Regions from separate parts of the Streptomyces sp. NPDC029216 genome, predicted to be linked through region 1. Evidence: riboswitches for the same ligand, from Rfam matches in the RefSeq annotation. Region 1 holds a riboswitch; each other region holds the start of a gene.

Region 1 (7,510 bases):
CCCCACCGACCGGCGCGTCCTCTTCGGCCACCACTTCGCCGCCGTCGCCGGCGCCGGCCCGCTCGTCGGCCCGGTGCTCGCCGCCCAGATGGGCTACCTGCCGGGCACGATCTGGATCGTCGCGGGCGTCATCTTCGCCGGCGCCGTCCAGGACATGGTGACGCTGTTCTTCTCCACCCGGCGCGACGGGCGTTCGCTCGGCCAGATGGCCCGGGACGAGATAGGCCCGATCGGCGGGGCCGCCGCCCTGCTCGCCGTGTTCACCATCATGATCATCCTGCTGGCGGTGCTCGGCCTGGTCATCGTCAACGCGCTGGGGCACTCCCCCTGGGGCGTCTTCTCCATCGGCATGACCATCCCGATCGCCCTCTTCATGGGCGTCTACCTGCGCTGGCTGCGGCCCGGGCGGGTCACCGAGGTCTCCGTCGTCGGCGTCGCGCTGCTGCTCCTGGCGATCGTGGCGGGCGGCTGGGTCGCCGAGTCCTCCTGGGCGGAGTTCTTCACCCTGGAGAAGGAGACCCTGGTCCTCTGGATGATCGGGTACGGCTTCTTCGCCTCCGTGCTCCCGGTGTGGCTGCTGCTCGCCCCCCGCGACTACCTGTCCACCTTCATGAAGGTCGGCACGATCGGGCTGATGGCCGTCGGCGTGGTCGTCGCCATGCCGACGCTGAAGATGCCCTCGGTGACCGACTTCGCCACCCGCGGCGACGGGCCGGTCTTCGCCGGATCGATGTTCCCCTTCGTCTTCATCACCATCGCGTGCGGGGCCCTGTCCGGCTTCCACTCCCTGGTCTCCTCGGGCACCACCCCGAAGATGATCCAGAAGGAGACCCAGGTCCGCGTCATCGGCTACGGCGCCATGCTCACCGAGTCCTTCGTCGCCGTCATGGCCGTGATAGCGGCGAGCATCATCGAGCCCGGCCTGTTCTTCGGCGTGAACTCCCCCGCCGGGGTCATCGGCACCACCGTCCAGTCCGCTTCGGCGGCGGTCGGGCACCTCGGCTTCGCCATCTCCCCCGAAGCCCTCGCGCAGGCCGCCAAGGACGTCGAGGAGACCACCCTGCTGTCCCGTACGGGCGGCGCGCCGACGTTCGCGCTCGGAATGTCGGAGATCTTCTCCGCCGTGGTCGGCGGGGCCGGGATGAAGGCGTTCTGGTACCACTTCGCCATCATGTTCGAGGCCCTGTTCATCCTGACGACGGTGGACGCGGGCACCCGGGTGGGCCGGTTCATGCTCCAGGACACCCTGGGCAACGTGCACAAGTCCTTCAAGGACGTCAGCTGGAAGCCGGGCGTGTGGGTGGCCAGCGCCGTCGTCGTCGGCGGCTGGGGCTACTTCCTGTGGGTCGGCGTCAAGGACCCGCTGGGCGGCATCAACCAGCTGTTCCCGCTGTTCGGCATCGCGAACCAGCTGCTCGCGGCGGTCGCGCTGGCCGTGTGCACCACGCTGCTGGTCAAGTCGGGCCGGCTCAAGTGGGCCTGGGTCACGGCCGTTCCGCTGGCCTGGGACGTGGCCGTCACCCTCACCGCGAGCTACCAGAAGGTCTTCTCGGACGACGTGAAGATCGGCTTCTTCGCACAGCGCGACAAGTACCAGACGGGCATCGACGCCGGGAAGGTGCTGCCGCCCGCCAAGACCATGGACGAGATGCACACCGTGGTCACCAACGCCACGGTGGACGGCGTCCTGTCGGCCCTCTTCGCGGCCCTGATCATCATCGTGCTGCTGGACGCGGCCCGGACCTGCTTCAAGGCCGTGTCCGACCCCGCGTCGGTCCGCCTTTCCGAGGTGCCGTGGACCGAGTCGAAGATCATCGCTCCGGCGGGGCTGATCGCCACGGCCGAGGAGAAGGCCGAGCTCGCGGCGGCCGGCCTCGACGGGGGCGGCGGCCGCGTGAAGGACCCGGTCGCGTGAGCGGCGCGGTCCGGGGGGCGCTGGCCAAGGCGCGGTACTACGTACGGGAGTTCTCCGGCGAGGCCGCGTACGACCGCTACGTCGCCCACGCCCGCTCCCACGACCCCGATGCCGAGGTCATGACCCGCCGCGCCTTCGAACGCGCCCGCACGGACGCCCGCGAGGCGGACCCGCGCGAGGGCTTCCGCTGCTGCTGAAGGGTTACTGATGGGCCCCGCTGGTCATCCGGCGGGGCCCATCCGCGTACGCGGGGTCAGCGCACCCAGTCCTTGAGGCGCTCGGTCTGGAGGGTGATGCCGACAGGGTCGGGGAGCGTGACGTCCTTGCCGAAGGGAACGGTACGTACGGTCTCGTACCGGTCGCCATCCGGGTCGCTGTAGACGAGAACCTGACACTTGAGCCGGTCGATGAGCAGGTAGACGGGGATACCGGTCTCCGCATAAGCGCGCGGCTTCTCGATCCGGTCGCGCCGCTCCGTGTCGGAGTCCCAGGAGGTCAACTCGACGGCCATCAGGATCGCGCCCGGATCCCCCCAGTCACTCTGCCCGACGAACGCGTCCTCGTGCGCCAGTACCCCGTCCGGAATGGCGCGGCCCTCCCGGTACCGTTCCGCCTTGATCCCCTGCCCTTGGTGCAGCCAGAAATCCGGGTGGCGCTGCATACAGATCCGCGCCAGCCACACGATGATCCGCCCGTGGTCCCCGTCCGGCATGGCCTTGCTCCTCAGCACCCCACCAATGAACTCCAGTCGCAGCCCCTCCTCCTCGCGGGCCGCCATACGGGCCAGGTGCTCGAACACTTCGGTCGTCATGTGGGGACGTTCGGTCATGACGGTCATGCCTCGCTCGCCTTCCTCGACGGTGCTGCTTCCGACGATAGCGCCGGGCACCGACACCCGTGGCGCACACTCGACCGCATGGACTTCGAGATCAGAACGGCGAGGGAAGACGAGTACGCGCGGCTCGGCGAGATCACCGGGCAGGCCTACACCGGGGACGGGCTGCTCGACCAGAACGAGGACGACCACTACCTCAACGTCCTGCGCGACGTCGCCGGCCGGGCCGGCGACGGGGAGGTGCTCGTCGCCGTGCGCGACGGGGAGGTGCTCGGCGGGGTGACGTTCGCCCCGCCCGGAAGCCGGCTCGCGGACGTCGCCGGCCCGCACGAGGCCGAGTTCCGGATGCTCGCGGTGGCCGCCGAGGCCCGCGGGCAGGGCGTCGGGGAGGCCCTCGTACGGGTCTGCGCCGAACGGGCCCGGGCCCTGGAGGGGGTCACGGCGCTGGTGCTGTCCACCCAGCCGGCCATGCGCGGAGCCCAGCGGATCTACGAGCGGCTCGGGTTCGTCCGTACGCCCGAACGGGACTGGTCGCCCATCCCGGAACTCACCCTGCTCACATACCGACTGGAGCTGTAACGACACGCTCCGCATGCACCCGACACAACATGTGGGGGCTACCGCATCGGGTCGCCCCCACATGTATGCTCATGCCTGCTGCCGCCGCAGGGGAATCCGGTGGGAATCCGGAACTGTCCCGCAACGGTGTGACGTACGCCCACCCGCGTATCCGCGAGTCCGAGGACCTGCCGGCAGTGCCCCCCGGATCGACCGAACCGGGGTGTCGATTCGTCCGGGCCTCGCGGTTGGGCCGGTGGACGCCATGTGGTGCCGAACGCGCTTGTGCGCGCGCCCGCATGCGCCCGCTCGCGCCCCGCTCCGCCGATGACCGGGCCGAGTGAGGGAGAGCTCCCCCGTGACCATCGCGCCCGCCGCCCCGCGCGCAGAGTCCGACCACCCCGAAGCAGAGGGCCCCGGCGCCGCGCTGCTGCGCACCCTCACCGAGCTCACGGCCGACCTCCCCGACACCGACCCCGGACGGGTCGCCGCCGCCGCGCTGCGCGGCCGCAGCGCCTCCGCCGACGAGGCCGAGCTGCGCGGGCTCGCCACCGAGGCCGCGGCCGGCCTGATCTCCGAGGACCCGGCCTACTCCCGTCTGGCCGCCCGCCTGCTGACGCTGGCCGTGGCCGACGAGGCCGCCGGCCAGGGCGCGACCTCCTTCGCCGAGTCCGTCGCCGTCGGCCACCGCGAGGGCCTGATCGCCGACCGCACCGCCGAGTTCGTCGCCGCCCACGCCGCCCGCCTGAACGCGCTGGTCGAGCACGCGCTCGCCGAGGGTGCGGACGACCGCTTCGGCTTCTTCGGCCTGCGCACCCTGCACAGCCGCTACCTGCTGCGCCACCCGATCACCCGCCAGGTGATCGAGACCCCGCAGTACTTCATGCTGCGCGTGGCCTGCGGCCTGGCCGAGGACGACAGCGTCCGCGCCGTCGAGGAAGTGGCCTCGCTGTACAGCCTGATGAGCCGGCTCGACTACCTGCCGTCGTCGCCGACCCTGTTCAACTCGGGTACGCGGCACCCGCAGATGTCCTCCTGCTACCTGCTGGACTCCCCGCTGGACGAGCTGGACTCCATCTACGACCGCTACCACCAGGTCGCCCGCCTCTCGAAGCACGCCGGCGGCATCGGCCTGTCGTACTCGCGCATCCGCGCCCGCGGTTCGCTGATCCGCGGCACCAACGGCCACTCCAACGGCATCGTGCCGTTCCTGAAGACCCTCGACGCCTCCGTGGCCGCTGTGAACCAGGGCGGCCGCCGCAAGGGTGCCGCCGCCGTCTACCTGGAGACCTGGCACGCCGACATCGAGGAGTTCCTGGAGCTCCGCGACAACACCGGCGAGGACCAGCGCCGTACGCACAACCTCAACCTCGCCCACTGGATCCCGGACGAGTTCATGCGCCGCGTGAACGCCGACGCCGAGTGGTCGCTGTTCTCCCCGGCCGACGTGCCCGAGCTGGTGGACCTGTACGGCGCCGAGTTCGACGCCGCCTACGTCAAGGCCGAGGCCTCCGGGCTGGCCAAGAAGACCATGCCGGCCCGTGACCTGTACGGCCGCATGATGCGCACCCTCGCGCAGACCGGCCAGGGCTGGATGACGTTCAAGGACGCCTCCAACCGGACCGCGAACCAGACCGCGCTGCCCGGCACGGTGGTCCACTCCTCCAACCTCTGCACCGAGATCATCGAGGTCACCAACGACGGCGAGACCGCCGTCTGCAACCTCGGCTCCGTCAACCTCGGCGCCTTCGTCGTCGACGGCGAGATGGACTGGGAGCGCCTGGACGAGACCGTCCGCACGGCCGTGACCTTCCTCGACCGCGTCGTGGACATCAACTTCTACCCGACCGAGCAGGCCGGCCGCTCCAACGCCAAGTGGCGTCCGGTGGGCCTGGGCGCGATGGGCCTCCAGGACGTCTTCTTCAAGCTGCGCCTGCCCTTCGACTCCGCCGGGGCGAAGGCCCTGTCGACGAAGATCGCCGAGCGCATCATGCTGGCCGCGTACGAGGCCTCCTGCGACCTCGCCGAGCGCAGCGGCCCGCTGCCCGCCTGGGAGCAGACCCGTACCGCGCAGGGCGTGCTGCACCCCGACCACTACGAGACCGAGCGCCACTGGCCCGAGCGCTGGGACGCCCTGCGCGCCCGGATCGCGCAGTCCGGCATGCGCAACTCCCTGCTCCTCGCGATCGCCCCGACGGCGACGATCGCCTCGATCGCGGGCGTGTACGAGTGCATCGAGCCGCAGGTCTCCAACCTCTTCAAGCGCGAGACCCTCAGCGGCGAGTTCCTCCAGGTCAACGCCTACCTGGTGGAGGACCTCAAGAAGCTGGGCGTGTGGGACGCGCAGACCCGTGAGGCGCTGCGCGAGTCCTCGGGCTCCGTGCAGGGCTTCGGCTGGATCCCGGCGGAGGTCCGCGAGCTGTACCGCACGGCGTGGGAGATCCCGCAGCGCGGCCTGATCGACATGGCGGCGGCCCGTACGCCGTACCTGGACCAGAGCCAGTCGCTGAACCTGTTCCTGGAGACGCCCACCATCGGCAAGCTCAGCTCGATGTACGCGTACGCCTGGAAGCAGGGCCTGAAGACCACGTACTACCTGCGCTCGCGCCCGGCGACGAAGATCGCCCGCGCGGCCTCCGGCACCGCCGTCCCGGCTGCCGCCACCCCCACCCAGCTGCCGCAGGCCCTGGACGCCGAGGCGCTGGCCTGCTCCCTTGAGAACCCCGAGTCCTGCGAGGCCTGCCAGTAATGAGCTCCACCGACAAGAAGAACCTCCTCGACCCGGGCTTCGAGCTCACGCTCCGTCCGATGCGCTACCCGGACTTCTACGAGCGCTACCGGGACGCGATCAAGAACACCTGGACGGTGGAGGAGGTCGACCTCCACTCGGACGTCGCCGACCTCGCGAAGCTGACGCCGGCCGAGCAGCACATGATCGGCCGTCTGGTCGCGTTCTTCGCGACGGGCGACTCGATCGTCTCGAACAACCTGGTGCTGACGCTCTACAAGCACATCAACTCCCCGGAGGCGCGCCTGTACCTGTCGCGCCAGCTGTTCGAGGAGGCCGTGCACGTCCAGTTCTACCTGACGCTGCTCGACACCTACCTGCCCGACCCGGACGACCGCGCGGCCGCCTTCGACGCGGTCGAGGAGATCCCCTCCATCCGCGAGAAGGCGCAGTTCTGCTTCAAGTGGATGGACTCGGTCGAGAAGATCGAACGGCTGGAGACGGCCGCCGACCGGCGCCGCTTCCTGCTGAACCTGATCTGCTTCGCCGCGTGCATCGAGGGCCTGTTCTTCTACGGCGCGTTCGCGTACGTGTACTGGTTCCGCTCGCGCGGCCTGCTGCACGGTCTGGCCACCGGCACCAACTGGGTGTTCCGCGACGAGACCATGCACATGAACTTCGCGTTCGAGGTCGTGGACACGGTCCGCAAGGAGGAGCCGGAGCTGTTCGACGACGCCCTCCAGCAGCAGGTCACCGACATGCTGAAGGAGGCCGTGGAGGCGGAGCTGCAGTTCGGCCGCGACCTGTGCGGTGACGGCCTGCCGGGCATGAACACCGACTCGATGCGCGAGTACCTGGAGTGCGTCGCCGACCAGCGTCTGGTGCGCCTCGGCTTCCCGCCGGTGTACGGCTCGCAGAACCCGTTCTCGTTCATGGAGCTCCAGGGCGTCCAGGAGCTGACGAACTTCTTCGAGCGCCGCCCGTCGGCGTACCAGGTGGCCGTCGAGGGCACCGTCGACCTGGACGAGGACTTCTAGTCCTCGCCCCTCCTCCCGTGCGCGACGCGCGCGGTGGCGGGAGAGACGCCAACGGCCGGTAATCGCCCATGACTTGACATTCGGGGCGGGTGTGCCTGGCCGCCGCACACCGGCGGTGGTGTGATCCGGGTACGCCACAGCGCGCGACCCACGCGCAGACCCCCCACAGGCGAAGGCCCCGCTCCGGAACGCTTCCGGAGCGGGGCCTTCGTACAGGTGCGGCGCGCGGCCGCGACCGGGACCGGTCGCGGGATCAGTCGTTCGGGACGATCTCGTAGCGCGGGGCGTTCTCCGCCATCTGGCGCAGCGCGTCCTTGCGGTCGCGCTTCGAGAGGCGGTCGATGTACAGGTAGCCGTACAGGTGGTCGGTCTCGTGCTGGAGGCAGCGCGCGAAGTAGCCGGTACCGCGGACCTTGATCGGGTTGCCCTGCGCGTCC
Region 2 (7,510 bases), on a different contig from region 1:
AGCTGCTGGCCCGTCACCGCATCGACGTCCTGGTCACCAAGGACAGCGGCGGCGACGCGACCGCGCCCAAGCTCACCGCCGCCCGCGAGGCGGGCATCCCGGTCCTGGTGGTACGCCGTCCGCCGGTGCCCTCCGGGGTGGCCCGCGCGGAGTCGGTGGAGGCGGCCCTGCGCTGGCTCGGCGACGGCGGCCGCACCCTCTAGGGTGAAGGGATGCGGATACGTCACTCCCTCGTCCTCGTCCTGGTCCTCGCGGCCGCGACGGCGCTCGTCACCGGATGCGGCGGGGGCCCGGCGCCCGAACCCAAGGGCTGGGAGCCCGACGACGCGCTGCAGCGGGCCGACGAGGTCCTGGGCAAGGACGTACCGGCCGGGGCCCGGGTGACGATGCGGGGGACGGGGTTCCTCAAGGCCGGCATGGACAAGTCCCTGGAGACCGGCGGGGAGCGCCCGTACCGCTTCGACATCGCCTGTGACAGCGAGGAGAGTTCGCGGGTGACGCTGGTGCTGTCCCGCGAAGGCGGCGACGGGGACCGGTCGTTCGACGTGTCGTGCACCGCGGGGGAGGTCACCCGGCTGAACTTCCCGGCGGGAGCGGCGCTGACCGCGCACATCGACCCGGCCCCGCAGGACGACTCTCCCCCGGCCGGTGTCGTCTCGTGGCAGCTGCTCACGGTCGACCCCGAGACGGTCCAGGGGTGCGCGGACGCCCTGGCCGGCTGTCCGGGGTGAGCCGCCGGGCGCGGCGGGACGACGGCGGCCCGGCCCGGGGCGGTGTCCCCGGGCCGGGCCGTGCTCATCCCGTCGGCGCGGTCACGGGTACCGGCGCGGGGTCCACGTCACCCGCGACCCGTCGGGCCGTTCGGTGACCCGGGTCTGCGAGGAGCCGATCAGCAGGATGGTCCGCATGTCCACCTCGGACGGCTCCAGTTCGGCCAGCGTGACAACACGCACCGACTGCTCCGGCCCGCCCACGTCGCGGGCCACGACCACCGGGGTCTGCGGCGCGCGCAGCTCCAGCAGCAGCTCCCGTGCCTGCGCCACCTGCCAGGTCCGGCTGCGCGAGCCCGGGTTGTACAGGGCGAGCACCAGGTCGGCGGCGGCGGCCGCGCGCAGCCGCTCCGCGATGACCTCCCAGGGCTTGAGCCGGTCGGAGAGCGAGACGGTGGCGTAGTCGTGGCCCAGCGGGGCCCCGGCCGCGGCGGCCGCCGCGTTGGCCGCCGTCACGCCCGGCAGCACCCGTACGGGCACGTCCGCGTACGGGGCCTGCCCGGCCACCTCCAGGACCGCGGTGGCCATGGCGAAGACCCCGGGGTCGCCGCCGGACACCACGGCCACCCGCTTGCCGCGCCGGGCGAGTTCGAGGGCGAACTCGGCGCGCTCGGACTCCACCTTGTTGTCGGAGCCGTGCCGCACCTGGCCAGGCCGGACCGGCACCCGGTCGAGGTAGGTCGTGTACCCGATCAGCACCTCGGCGTCGGCCAGCGCCCGCTTCGTCTCGGGGGTCAGCCACAGCGGACCGGCCGGGCCGGTGCCGACGACGGCGACCTCGCCGGGCCCGGACGGCACGCTGCCCGGGTTGCCGACGCGGCTGGGCACGACGGCGACCGCGAAGTACGGGACGCTGTCGGGGTCGGTGTCGGCCAGGGCCCCGGTCCGCTCGCCCTCCATCGTGGCCCGCTCGACGTAACGGGCCTCCGCCAGGCGCCCGCTGGCCTCCATCGCCCCGCGCACGGCGGGGAAGGTGCGGCCGAGCTTCATGACGACGGCCGAGTCGGTGGCGGCGAGGCGGGCGGTGAGCTCCTCCTCGGGCAGGGTGCCGGGCAGGATCGTCAGCACCTCCTCGCCCTCCACGAGCGGGGTGCCGAGGCGGGCGGCGGCGGCGCTGACCGAGGTGACGCCGGGGATGACCTCGGCCTCGTAGCGGTCCGCGAGCCGCTTGTGCATGTGCATGTACGAGCCGTAGAAGAGCGGGTCGCCCTCCGCGAGCACGGCGACGGTCCGGCCGGCGTCCAGGTGCGCGGCCAGGCGGGCGGCGGAGGCCTCGTAGAACTCCTCCATCGCGCCCTGGTAGCCGCCGGGGTGGTCGGTGGTCTCGGTGGTGACCGGGTAGACCAGCGGCTCCTCGACGTGGTCGGCGCGCAGGTGCTTCGCGGCGATCGAGCGGGCGATGGAGCGGCCGTGGCGGGCGCTGTGGTAGGCGACGACGTCCGCCTGCGCTATCACCTCGACGGCGCGCAGGGTCATCAGCGACGGATCCCCGGGCCCGAGCCCGACGCCGTACAGCTTCCCCTTCACCTGACTGTCCTCCCGGCCGCTCATTCTTCCTCGCTCGCGATCGCGTTGACCGCGGCGGCCGCGATGGCGCTGCCGCCGCGCCGGCCCCGCACGATCAGGTGGTCGAGGCCCGAGGGGTGGGCGGCGAGGGCGTCCTTGGACTCGGCGGCGCCGATGAAGCCCACGGGCACGCCGATGACGGCGGCGGGCCGCGGGGCGCCCTCCTCGATCATCTCCAGCAGCCGGAACAGCGCGGTCGGGGCGTTGCCGACGGCGATCACGGAGTTCTCCAACAGGCCCCGGTCGCGCCAGACTTCGAGGGCGGCGGCGCTGCGCGTGGTGCCCATCTTCGCGGCGAGGGCGGGCACGGCCGGGTCGGAGAGGGTACAGATCACCTCGTTGCCGGCGGGCAGCCGCTTGCGGGTGACGCCGCTGGCGACCATCTGCACGTCGCACAGGATCGGCGCGCCGGCGTGCAGCGCGGCGCGGGCCCGCAGGACGACGTCGGGGGTGTAGCCCAGGTCCTGGGGGAGGTCGGTCATGCCACAGGCGTGAATCATGCGCACCGCGACCTGGGCGACCGAGGCGGGCAGCCCGGAGAGATCCGCCTCGGCGCGGATCGTGGCAAAGGACTGGCGGTAGATCGCGGCGCCGTCCTTCTCGTACTCGAACACGGTGTACTCGCTCATTTCTTCACTGCGACGGGGGTGGTGTGGTGGTACGTGTACGGGGGCGTCGTGCGGCCGTGAGGGCGGCCGCCAGGTCGGTGTGCGGGACGGGCCGGGCGTCGAGTTCGTACCCGTCCGGGGTGGCGACCAGGTCCACCCAGGCGGTGCCGCGCGGATGGCCGCACCGGCGCGCGCAGCCCGACCAGTGCACGGGCAGGTCTCCGGGGGATTGCGCCACGACGGCGCGCGCGTCGGCGCGTACGTCCGCGAGGGACTTGGCGCAACCGGGCTGCCCCGTACAGGCGGTGACGGACAGCCAGGGGCTGCCGGGCCGGACGACGAGGCCGGCCGCCTCGATGCGGTCGCAGCCGTCGGCGGCGGCGCGCGGCAGGATGACGCTCCGCCAGGGGGTGACGCGCAGCTCGCCGCCGGCCGCCTCGGCCAGGACCCGCCACTGCGCGGAGTCCAGCCGCCCGAGCGGGAGCAGCACGCAGAGTCCGGCGCCGTACTCGCCCCAGGGCCGGGGCGGCTCGGTGTACGGCCACGCCACCTCGGGGCGGTGCCCGGCCGCGATCCCGGCGGCGCCGAGCCGCAGGGCGAACTCCCTTGCCTCAAGGGCGTGTTCGACGCCCAGTTCGGCGACGCGCCAGGCGCGGTTCCCGGCGGCGTCGGCGGAGTCGAGGAAGTACTCGGCGGCCAGCAGCGCGGCCCGGGGCGCGTCGGCGGCGTCGACCTCGACGGCGTCGGCGGCCGCGCCGAGCCGTACGAGGGCCCGGCCGCTGACGCCGGGTCCGGCGCCGAGCACGGTCACGTCGGGGTCGAGGGCGGCCACGTCGCCGCGCCCGTCGTCGAGGGCGAACAGGAAGCGCCCCGAGAGGGCGGCCGCCCGGGTGCTCGCGCACAGCAGCCGGTCGAGTTCCCGGACCCAGTCCACGACGAGGGACCCGCCGAGCGGGGTGGCCACGATGTTGCGCACCCGCTCGTGGCTGGGCGCGGGCAGCAGCCCGGCCCCGTCCAGCAGCTCCGCGAGCCCGGCGCCGCAGCCGTCGGCGAGGCCGCGCAGCTGGACGTTGCCGCGGGAGGTGAGTTCCAGGTGCCCGTCGCCGAACCGTTCGGCGGCGAGCCCGAGTACGGCGGCCTGCCGGGTGGTGAGCAGCCCGCCGGGGATCCGGACGCGCGCCAGGTACCCGTCGTCGGCGGCGTGCAGCCGCAGCGCGCCGGGGCAGGCGTCGCCACGGTCGCGTATGACGGGTTCGTCCCGCGATGCGGCGGAAGGTGGCTGGGGCGGCATGGCCGCGAGCATACCCACGATTCCCCACCCCCGACCTGTGTCCGTCGCCACCCCGACCAGCTACGTCGGCCTCGGCGGCGTTCGAGGCGCGGGGTCCGGGGCCGAGCCCCGCGGTACGGGGAAAGGGCGGGGCGGGGACCGGCTCCGCGCGGCGGCACCCCCACCCACCCGACGTTTGCGGCACGGCCCCCAGGGCAGAGCCCCGACAGCACGGCCGCGCCCACCACCCCCACCCCACCTCCCGGCCAGGGAAAGGGACACCTAAGATGACCTTCCGGCGGACCACTCGGCCCGTCACCGCCGAGGACGGCGACATGGGAGGAAGCCCGGTGCGATTCCGGCGCGGTCCCGCCACTGTGAGCCCCGCGGAGCGATCCGCGAGGTGAGTCAGGAACTCCCGCTGTCCTCACTGCCCGGGGCGCGGAAACCCCGAGGAAGGCCTGCCGCCGCATGATCCTGCTGCTGTCGACGTCCGACACCGATCTGCTCAGCGCCCGCGCCGCGAACACCGCCGGCGGCCCCGTGCCGTACCGGTTCGCGAACCCCTCCCGCCTCCCCCTCGACGACCTGCCCGGCCTCCTGGACGGCGCCGAGCTGGTCGTCGTACGCCTCCTCGGGGGCTTGCGCGCCTGGCAGGAGGGCCTCGACGTCCTCCTCGCCCCCGGCCAGACCCGCCCGGTGGTGGTGCTGACCGGCGAACAGGCCCCGGACGCCCAGCTGATGGAGGCCTCCACGGTCCCGATCGGCATCGCCGCCGAGGCGCACGGCTACCTCGCGCACGGCGGCCCGGCCAACCTCGAACAGCTGGCCCGCTTCCTCTCGGACACCGTCCTGCTCACCGGCCACGGCTTCGAGCCCCCGGCCGCCTCCCCCACCTGGGGCCCCCTGGAGCGCCCGGCCACCGAGGCAACCGGCCCCCAGGTCGCCGTGCTCTACTACCGCGCCCACCAGATGAGCGGCAACACCGCCTTCGTGCACGCCCTCTGCGACGCGATCGAGGCCAAGGGCGGCCGCCCCCTCCCCCTGTACGTCTCCTCCCTGCGCACGCCCGAGCCCGGGCTCCTCGAAGCCCTGTCCTCGGTGGACGCCGTCGTCACCACCGTCCTCGCCGCCGGCGGCACCCGCCCCGCGACCGCCTCGGCGGGCGGCGACGACGAGTCCTGGGACGCCGGCGCGCTGGCCTCGCTCAACGTGCCGATCCTCCAGGCCCTGTGCCTGACGGGCTCCCGCAGCACCTGGGAGGAGAACGACGAGGGCCTGTCCCCCCTCGACGCCGCCACCCAGGTCGCCGTGCCCGAGTTCGACGGCCGGCTGATCACCGTCCCGTTCTCCTTCAAGGAGATCGACGAGGACGGCCTGCCCGCGTACGTCGCCGACGCCGAGCGCGCCGCCCGCGTGGCCGGCATCGCCGTCCGCCACGCCCGGCTGCGCCACATCGGCCCCGCCGACAAGCGGATCGCGCTGGTCCTGTCCGCGTACCCCACCAAGCACTCCCGCATCGGCAACGCGGTCGGCCTGGACACCCCCGCCAGCGCGGTGGAACTCCTGCGCACCCTCATCGCCGCCGGTTACGACTTCGGCCCCGAGGCCGAGATCCCGGGCCTGGTCTCCGGTGACGGCGACGAGCTGATCCGCGCCCTGATCGAGGCCGGCGGCCACGACCAGGACTGGCTCACCGAGGAGCAGCTGGCCCGCAACCCGGTCCGCATCCCGGCGGCCGACTACAGGCGCTGGTTCGCCGAGCTTCCCGCGGACCTCCGCGAAAGCGTCGAGGAACACTGGGGCGAGGCCCCCGGCAACATGTTCGTGGACCGCTCCTCCAACCCGGAGGGCGACATCGTCCTCGCGGCGCTGCGCCGCGGGAACCTCCTCATCCTGATCCAGCCGCCGCGCGGCTTCGGCGAGAACCCGATCGCGATCTACCACGACCCGGACCTGCCGCCGTCGCACCACTACCTGGCGGCGTACCGCTGGATCCAGGCGGCCGCGGAGGACGGCGGTTTCGGCGCCGACGCGATGATCCACCTGGGCAAGCACGGCAACCTCGAATGGCTCCCCGGCAAGAACGCGGGCCTGTCCGCCTCCTGCTCCCCGGACGCGGCCCTGGGCGACCTGCCCCTGGTCTACCCGTTCCTGGTCAACGACCCGGGCGAGGGCACCCAGGCCAAGCGCCGGGTGCACGCCACCCTGGTCGACCACCTGGTCCCGCCGATGGCGCGCGCCGAGTCGTACGGCGACATCGCCCGCCTGGAGCAGCACCTGGACGAGTACGCCCAGATCAGCTCCATGGACCCGTCCAAGCTCCCGGCCATCCGCGCCCAGATCTGGACCCTGATCCAGGCCGCCAAGCTCGACCACGACCTGGGCCTGGACGAACGCCCGGACGACGAGGGCTTCGACGACTTCCTCCTGCACGTCGACGGCTGGCTGTGCGAGGTCAAGGACGCCCAGATCCGCGACGGCCTGCACGTCCTGGGCGGCGCCCCGACCGGCGAGGCCCGGGTCAACCTGGTCCTCTCCATCCTCCGCGCCCGCCAGATCTGGGGCGGCACCTCCGCCCTGCCGGGCCTGCGCGAGGCCCTCGGCCTCGACGAGTCGGCGGCCACCCGCACGGCGGCGGACACCGTCGAGGAGACGGCCCGCGCCCTGGTCCAGGCGATGGAGGACGCGAACTGGGCCCCGTCGGCGGTCGCCGCCGTCTCGGCGGGCCACCCCCAGGCCGTCTCGGACATCCTCACCTTCGCGGCGAACGAGGTCGTCCCCCGCCTGGCGGGGACCACGGACGAGATCGCGCACGTCCTGCGCGCCCTGGACGGCGGCTTCGTCCCGGCGGGCCCGTCCGGCTCGCCGCTCCGCGGCCTGGTCAACGTCCTCCCCACCGGCCGCAACTTCTACTCGGTCGACCCGAAGGCCGTCCCGTCCCGCCTCGCGTGGGAGACCGGGCAGGCCCTGGCCGACTCCCTCCTCACCCGCTACCGCGCGGACCACGACGGCGAATGGCCCGCCTCGGTCGGCCTGTCCCTGTGGGGCACGAGCGCGATGCGCACGGCCGGCGACGACGTGGCCGAGGCCCTGGCCCTCCTGGGCGTCCGCCCGGTCTGGGACGAGGCCTCCCGCCGCGTCACGGGCGTCGAGGCGATCCCGCTCTCCGAACTGGCCCGCCCCCGCATCGACGTGACCCTCCGCATCTCGGGCTTCTTCCGCGACGCGTTCCCGCACGTCATCGGCCTCCTGGACGACGCGGTCCGGCTGGCGGCCTCCCTGGACGAGCCGGC
Region 3 (7,510 bases), on a different contig from region 1:
TCTCCAGCAGGGCGGTGAGAATGGCATGGGGCAGCGACATGCGGCCATCGTAGGCGCGGCCAACCGCCCCACCCCGGTGTGGGCAATCGTCCCGCAGGGCGGGACGGGTGGGCACACCGGACACCGCCCCGCAGGGCCGACCCCGCCCCCGGTGCTCAGCCCAGCGCACCCAGCGCCTCCGGTACCCGTGGCCCCGGGGCGTCCGCGCCGAGGAACCCGTGGGCCCGCAGGAAGGCCGTCACCGCCGGGGACCACGCCTGACGCAGGCCCGCCGAAGCCAACAGCTCCGGGTCCGACAGCAGGACCCCGGCCGGCCCCACCCGAACCCCCGCCGGAGTCAGCACGGCCGCGTCGTCGGCCCACCGCACCGCCAGGTCCACGTCATGGGTGGCCATCACCACCGTCGTCCCCGCCGCCCGCAGCCCCGCCAGGACGTCCAGCAGCCGTTCCTGCCCGTCCGGGTCCAGGCCCGCCGTCGGCTCGTCCAGGATCAGCACCCGCGGCGCCATCGCCACCGCGCCCGCGATCGCCGCGCGCTTGCGCTGCCCGTACGACAGCAGGTGCGTCGGGCGGTCGCGCAGCGCGGTGATGTCCAGCGCGGCCAGCGCGGAGTCCACCCGCTCGCGGACCTCCGCCTCCGGCAGGCCCAGGTTCATCGGGCCGAAGGACACGTCCTGCTCCACCGAGGCCGCGAAGAGCTGGTCGTCCGGGTCCTGCACCACCAGCTGGACGGTCGTGCGCAGCCGGGTCAGCCCCCGCCGGTCGTACGCCACCGCCGTGCCTTCCAGCCGCAGCACGCCCGAGCCGGGCCGCAGGCCCCCGCTCAGCAGCCGCATCAGGGTGGTCTTGCCGCTGCCGTTGCGGCCCAGCAGCACCAGCGCCCGCCCCTCGGTGATCGAGAAGTCCACGCCGGACAGCACGGCCGGCCCGTCCTCGTACGCGTACCCCGCGCCGACCAGTTCCACCAACGCGGTCACAGTCCCAGCTCCTTCAGTACGAGGGTCCCCGCGACCAGGCCGGCCGGCAGGGCGGCGGCGGCCGCCAGGAACCGCCAGGACAGCGGCGCCGGCGGGACCAGTACCCGCAGCGCGCCGTCGTAGCCGCGCCCCGCCAGGCCCTCCTGGAGCCGGGCGGCGCGGTCGAAGGCCCGGATGAACGAGGTCGCCGCGAGCCCGGCCACCGAACGCCACGCGGCCGCCCGGCTCGTCTGCCCGAGCCGGGCCGCCTGGGCCCGGCGGACCTGCGCCAGGGAGTCCAGCAGCAGGAACCCGATCCGGTACATGACCAGGGCCACGTCCACCACGGGCGCCGGCACCCCGGCCCGCACCAGCCGGGGCAGGACGTCCGAGACCGGTGTGGTGAAGGCGAACAGCAGCACCCCGAGCGAGGCGGCCGAGGTGCGCAGCAGCAGGTCCACCGCGTGCCGGGGCCCGTCCGGGGCCGGCGCGAGGAACCCGTCCGGGCCGCCCACCGAGACCAGCAGCGGCAGCGCCCCGGTGACGCAGAACCCCAGCGGGACCCGGAAGGCCCGCCACAGCTGCCGCCCGGCCACCCCGGCGGGCCCCAGCAGCACGGCCAGGGTGGCCGCGGCGACCAGCGGCCCGCCGGGCCACGGGGGCAGGCACACGGCGGTGACGGTCAGCCCGAACCCGAGCAGGGCCTTCTCCAGCGGATGCCGGCCGCGCCAGCGGCTGCCGTGCGCCGCCACGTCGATGGGCAGCACCGGCTACCGTTCCCGCGTGCTCTCGGCGGGGGCCTGCGCCTGGGCGAGGGCCTGCGCCGCGCCCTGGCGGCGGCCCCTGCGGACGCCGAAGTAGTAGGCGAGCACGCCCGCGCCCAGGGCGGCCTGGAGGGCGAACAGTGCGGACTCGACCTCGCCGGACGGCGGTTCGTACAGCGGGGAGAACCAGGGCTGGTAGTCCGGCTTGAGCTCGGTGATGGCCGACTCGGCCTGGGCGTCGGCGCCCGTGAACGGCTCCTCCTTGCCCTCGCCGAGCCCCAGCGCGAGCGGCAGCACGGCCAGCGCCGCCACCAGGAGCAGCAGCAGGGTGTTGATCTTGGCGTTCCTGGTCATCAGAGGGCCGCCTCCTGCTCGGTCCGCTTCTGCCCGGTCAGCTTCGCGACCCCGAGGCGGACCAGGTCGGACCTGCTCGACTGCATCAGCAGCCGCATCACGAGCACCGTCAGCAGTCCCTCGCTGACCGCGAGCGGGATCTGGGTGAGGGCGAAGATGCCCGCGAACTTCTCCAGGGAGCCGGTGAAGCCGCTGGACGGGTCGGGGAAGGCCAGCGCCAGCTGGACGGAGGTCACGCAGTAGGTGACCAGGTCGGCGAAGAAGGCGCCGGAGAAGACGGTCACCATCAGCGGCGCACCGGACTTCCGCAGCAGCTTGTAGACCGCGTACCCGGCCCAGGGCCCGGCGATGGCCATCGAGAAGACGTTGGCGCCGAGGGTGGTGAGGCCGCCGTGCGCCAGCAGCAGCGCCTGGAACAGCAGGGTGATCGTGCCGAGCACCGCCATGACGGGCGGCCGGAAGAGGATGGCGCCCAGTCCGGTTCCGGTGGGGTGCGAGCAACTGCCCGTCACCGAGGGGATCTTCAGTGCGGACAGGACGAACGTGAACGCCCCGGACGCCCCGAGCAGCAGGGTGCTCTCCGGGTGGGCCTTCACCTCGCGGGTCAGGGCGCGGACCCCGTGGAGGACGAACGGGGCGGACGCGGCGCCCCAGGCGGCCGCGTGCAGTGGGGGCAGGAACCCCTCGGCTATGTGCATGAGTTCGGGAGACCTCTCCAGCACCTCGTGGATGGACGTACGCGCCCCGGCCGGTCTCCTGGCTGACGGGTACTGCCGCCCCGGCTCCGCCTTCCCGGGCCCGAGCGGTCTCCCGCGCGGTCCCAGTGGCTTCCCGCGAGGGGGGTGGAGCCGGACTTCCCGATCACAGTGGCGAGGGCCGCACCGGTTTCCCACCGGTTTCCCGAACACCAAGGCCCGCTGACCCTAGTCGCACGCACGGACCGGTATCAAACCGGACCGATCCGGCCCATCGGAGGACATAATTCCGCTTCGGTCCCCCGGACGGCCGCCGGACGCTGGCGGGCCCGCCGGCCGGCCCGCAGGGTGGGGGAGTGGCCGACTACGACTACTCCGACCTCTCCGCCGTCTACGTCAACTGCACCCTCAAACGCTCGCCCGAGACCAGCAACACCGAGGGGCTGATCGCCAAGAGCCGTGCCGTCATGGAATCGGCCGGCGCCCGGACCTCCCTGATCCGCGCCGTGGACCACGACATCGCCACCGGCGTCTGGCCCGACATGACCGAACACGGGTGGGAGAGCGACCAGTGGCCGGTGCTCTACAGCCAGATCATGGACGCCGACATCCTCGTCCTGTGCGGCCCGATCTGGCTCGGCGACAACAGCTCGGTCATGAAGCAGGTCATCGAGCGGCTCTACTCCTGCTCCTCGCTGCTGAACGAGCACGGCCAGTACGCCTACTACGGGCGGGTCGGCGGGGCGCTGATCACCGGCAACGAGGACGGCGTCAAACACTGCGCCATGAACATCCTGTACAGCCTCCAGCACCTGGGCTACGCCGTCCCGCCGCAGGCCGACGCGGGCTGGATCGGCGAGGCCGGGCCCGGGCCCTCGTACCTGGACCCGGGCTCCGGCGGTCCCCAGAACGACTTCACCAACCGCAACACGGCGTTCATGTCCTGGAACCTGATGCACCTTGCGGCGCTCCTCAAGCGGGCGGGCGGCATCCCCGCCCACGGCAACCAGCGTTCCCTGTGGGACGCCGGCTGCCGTTTCGACTTCCCGAACCCGGAGCACCGCTAGGCAGTGCTCCCCTGTCAGCAGGTGTTCGGGTGCGCGACGTCCACCACGAACCGCTCGGGCGAGTGCAGGACGGAGGTGCTGTAGACGGGCGGGGTGTCGAAGGCGGCGCCGAAGGTCACGTACCCCTCGAAATCGCCGGTCAGGGCGAGGCCCTTGAGCTTGCTGAGGTAGATCTGCTGGAGCTTGGGGCCCTGGTAGACGTTGTTGCCCGCGTCGTCGTGACCGGCGGCGGGGTGCAGGCGGATCTCCAGGAAGTACTTCCCGGCCAGCGGGACGGGCTTGCCGGACCCGTCGTAGACCAGCTGGGAGACGGGAGTGACGGTGACCGGGGGCACGGAGCCCTCCAGGTCGATCACGACCCGGTCGAACGTGCAGTGACCGCCCCAGCGGGCGTTGACGACGAGCGGGGTGCTGCTGGAGCGGACGGCGGCCGGGGCGGCCGCCGAGGCCGGTGCGGCGAGCGCCAGCCCTGCGGTCAGCAGGGCACCCGTGGCCAGGGCCACGATCCGGCGGCGGTGCGGGTGGTGACGCATGGCGTCCCCCCGATCCTCTGAGACGGGGAAATGACTGTCATCCGGTACGACACTCCAGCGGCCCCCGTGGTTGCACGCGGCCCGCCCCCGCGTCCTCAGAACGTCAGCAGCGCGCTCAGCTCGGCGTCCAGGTCGTAGTGGCGCCGCTCCTGCCCGCGCGGGACCAGCTCGGTCATCCGCCGGCACAGCTCGCGCAGGTCCTTGGCCCGCGCGGAGACCACGCAGCCGCGCTCGCCGTTGCTGAGGGCCAGCAGGACGCGCGGCTCGGTGCCCGTCCAGCGCGGCCACACCTGTATGTCGCCCTCGCCGGTGGCGCAGGTCTGCCCGTCCATCAGCAGCTCCCGCGAGAACACCCAGCGGGCGATCGCGGTCCCGGCGCCCCGGAACTCGACGGAGACCTCGTAGGGCCGGTCCGTGCGGTAGACGAAGACACCTTCCAGGGGGACCGGCAGCGGTGCGGCCTCCAGCCGCAGCGGCAGGACACGGTGTTCGGTGATGGCCATGGCGGCTGCCTCTCTTCGCGGGGTCACTGCGCCCCCCGCAGCACGCTAGTGCACACGACGGGCGCCGCCCGGGGGCCGAAGGTCCCGACCCGGGCGGGCCGCTGGACCCCTTCTGCGCCGCTCGTACCCCCCGATCGCGCCGGGACGCACCCGGAGGCGCCCGGACGCACGGAGGGGCCCGGCGCACCCGCGCCGGGCCCCTCCTCACCGTGTCCGGATCAGCACTCGATGACGTTGACCGCGAGACCGCCGCGCGCGGTCTCCTTGTACTTGACCTTCATGTCGGCGCCGGTCTCCTTCATGGTCTTGATGACCTTGTCCAGGGAGACCTTGTGGCTGCCGTCGCCGCGCATCGCCATCCGCGCCGCCGTGACGGCCTTGACCGCCGCCATGCCGTTGCGCTCGATGCACGGGATCTGCACCAGGCCGCCGACCGGGTCGCAGGTCAGGCCCAGGTTGTGCTCCATGCCGATCTCGGCCGCGTTCTCCACCTGCTCCGGGGAGCCGCCCAGCACCTCGGCCAGGGCGCCCGCCGCCATGGAGCAGGCGGAGCCGACCTCGCCCTGGCAGCCGACCTCGGCGCCCGAGATGGAGGCGTTCTCCTTGAAGAGCATGCCGATCGCGCCCGCGGCCAGCAGGAAGCGCACCACGCCGTCCTCGTCCGCGCCGGGCACGAAGTTCATGTAGTAGTGCAGGACGGCCGGCAGGACGCCCGCCGCGCCGTTGGTCGGGGCGGTCACCACGCGGCCGCCCGCCGCGTTCTCCTCGTTGACCGCCATGGCGTAGATCGTCGTCCACTCGCTGCGGTGCATCATCGGGTCGCCCTCGGTGCGCAGCTGGCGCGCCGTGGAGGCGGCCCGGCGCTTGACGCGCAGCCCGCCCGGGAGGATGCCCTCGCGGGACATGCCGCGCGAGACGCAGGACTGCATGACCCGCCAGATCTCCAGGAGGCCCTCGCGGATCTCCTCCTCCGTGCGCCAGGCCTTCTCGTTCTCCATCATCAGGGAGGAGATCGACAGGCCGGTCTCGTCGGCGAGGCGGAGCATCTCGTCGCCGGAGCGGAAGGGGTACTTCAGCACGGTGTCGTCGAGCTTGATCCGGTCCTCGCCGACCGCGTCCTCGTCCACGACGAAGCCGCCGCCGACCGAGTAGTACGTCTTCTCCAGCAGCGGGGCGCCGGAGGCGTCGTAGGCGAAGAGGGTCATGCCGTTCGCGTGGTAGGGCAGCGAGCGGCGGCGGTGCAGGATCAGCTGGTTCGGCTCGTCGAAGTCGATCTCGTGGACATCGCCTATCTCCGCGCCGAGGAGCCGCAGCTTCCCGCTCTTGCGGATGCGCTCGACCTCGGCGTCGGCGGTCTCGACGTCGACCGTGCGCGGGGAGTGGCCCTCCAGGCCGAGCAGGACCGCCTTGGGGGTGCCGTGGCCGTGGCCGGTGGCGCCGAGGGAGCCGAACAGCTCCGCCCGTACGGACGCGGTCTGGGCGAGGACGCCGTCCTTCTTCAGGCGGGACACGAACATGCGCGCCGCGCGCATCGGGCCGACCGTGTGGGAGGAGGAGGGGCCGATACCGATGGAGAAGAGATCGAAGACGGAGATGGCCACTGGCGGACTCCCTTGTCGGCTCGTGGGGTGGAGAAAGGGCAGGGGTGGTGGAGCGGGGGTGGAGCGGGGGGGATGGTGGTACGGGGTGGATCTGCGGATTTTGTCCGGCAGACGAGCCTAACGCGTGGAGATGAACGGTCCGTCTCCCGGACGGGTCGTTCAGACGTGAGCCGGCTCGCCTTCCGGTGTCCGGGCGGGCTCCGCCGGAGCCTCCGGGACGGGATCGGGGCCGGTCAGACCGGCCAGGTGGGCCCGTACACCGGCGCGGACGGCCCAGTGGTACGTGACGAGGGCTATGGCGGCCACCAGGGCGATGCCCACGCCCCCGGGGAGCAGGCCGCGCCCGCCGAAGCCGGCGGAGCCGAGGAAGGACAGCAGGGACAGGGCGCCCAGGAAGAAGACGATCCACCAGGCGGGGGCGAACTGCCGGCCCAGGTCCCGGTGGCCCTCGCGGGCCAGGACCAGCGCGGCGGCCGGGGCCGCCGGCAGGGTGAGGGCGGTGACGACGCCGGTGTTCGGCCACTTCGACCAGTACAGCGCGCAGACCGCGAAGACGAAGGTCAGCGGGCACAGCACCCCGGCGGCCGGGAGCCGGAAGGGGCGGGGCAAGGCGGGCCTGGTGCGGCGGAAGACGCCCACCGCGACCGGGCCGATCAGGTACGAGATCACCATCGCGGCCGAGATGACCGGGGCCAGGGTCTTCCAGCTGTGGCCGACGGTGACCAGGAGCAGCACGGAGAAGCCCAGGTTCAGCCACATCGCCGGGCGGGCGGTGCCGTACACGGGATGGGTCTCCTTGAGCCGCCGCTCATGTCCATGGGTGCGTGTCCGTCCTGAAAAGGGCCCGGCCCTGTGCAACACAAGGCCGGGCCCCCTCCGGGCCCGTGACTAGAGCGACGGGTACAGCGGGAACTTCGCGGCGAGCGCGGAGACGCGCGCCTTGAGGTCGTCCGCGTCGAACGACGGCTTCAGGGCCTGCGCGATGATCTCGGCGACCTCGCGGAAGTCCTCGGCGCCGAAGCCGCGGGTGGCCAGCG

Evidence for each region. A riboswitch is a leader RNA that binds a small molecule or an ion and turns the genes downstream of it on or off. The one in region 1 is predicted to bind cobalamin.
Region 2: another riboswitch for cobalamin. It lies ahead of cobN (cobaltochelatase subunit CobN); the one in region 1 lies ahead of AB0F18_RS25235 (ribonucleoside-diphosphate reductase subunit alpha).
Region 3: another riboswitch for cobalamin. It lies ahead of AB0F18_RS26225 (energy-coupling factor ABC transporter permease); the one in region 1 lies ahead of AB0F18_RS25235 (ribonucleoside-diphosphate reductase subunit alpha).

What each region holds. Positions count from the first base shown of each region.
Region 1 is NZ_JBEZWL010000079.1:2,889-10,398, reverse strand. It holds gene AB0F18_RS25255 (carbon starvation CstA family protein) at 1-1,915, shown strand, start outside; gene AB0F18_RS25250 (YbdD/YjiX family protein) at 1,912-2,112, shown strand; gene AB0F18_RS25245 (Uma2 family endonuclease) at 2,169-2,753, opposite strand; gene AB0F18_RS25240 (GNAT family N-acetyltransferase) at 2,832-3,329, shown strand; cobalamin riboswitch at 3,388-3,519, shown strand; gene AB0F18_RS25235 (ribonucleoside-diphosphate reductase subunit alpha) at 3,667-6,057, shown strand; gene AB0F18_RS25230 (ribonucleotide-diphosphate reductase subunit beta) at 6,057-7,073, shown strand; gene def (peptide deformylase) at 7,327-7,510, opposite strand, start outside.
Region 2 is NZ_JBEZWL010000029.1:35,017-42,526, forward strand. It holds gene AB0F18_RS14050 (cobalt-precorrin-6A reductase) at 1-203, shown strand, start outside; gene AB0F18_RS14055 (hypothetical protein) at 213-731, shown strand; gene AB0F18_RS14060 (precorrin-2 C(20)-methyltransferase) at 813-2,321, opposite strand; gene AB0F18_RS14065 (precorrin-8X methylmutase) at 2,318-2,965, opposite strand; gene AB0F18_RS14070 (cobalamin biosynthesis protein CobG) at 2,970-4,235, opposite strand; cobalamin riboswitch at 4,496-4,653, shown strand; gene cobN (cobaltochelatase subunit CobN) at 4,686-7,510, shown strand, end outside.
Region 3 is NZ_JBEZWL010000085.1:9,925-17,434, forward strand. It holds gene AB0F18_RS26205 (PadR family transcriptional regulator) at 1-40, opposite strand, end outside; gene AB0F18_RS26210 (ATP-binding cassette domain-containing protein) at 156-977, opposite strand; gene cbiQ (cobalt ECF transporter T component CbiQ) at 974-1,723, opposite strand; gene AB0F18_RS26220 (energy-coupling factor ABC transporter substrate-binding protein) at 1,727-2,074, opposite strand; gene AB0F18_RS26225 (energy-coupling factor ABC transporter permease) at 2,074-2,772, opposite strand; cobalamin riboswitch at 2,803-3,034, opposite strand; gene AB0F18_RS26230 (flavodoxin family protein) at 3,126-3,836, shown strand; gene AB0F18_RS26235 (hypothetical protein) at 3,851-4,369, opposite strand; gene AB0F18_RS26240 (SsgA family sporulation/cell division regulator) at 4,465-4,872, opposite strand; gene AB0F18_RS26245 (L-serine ammonia-lyase) at 5,091-6,473, opposite strand; gene AB0F18_RS26250 (hypothetical protein) at 6,633-7,256, opposite strand; gene glyA (serine hydroxymethyltransferase) at 7,362-7,510, opposite strand, start outside.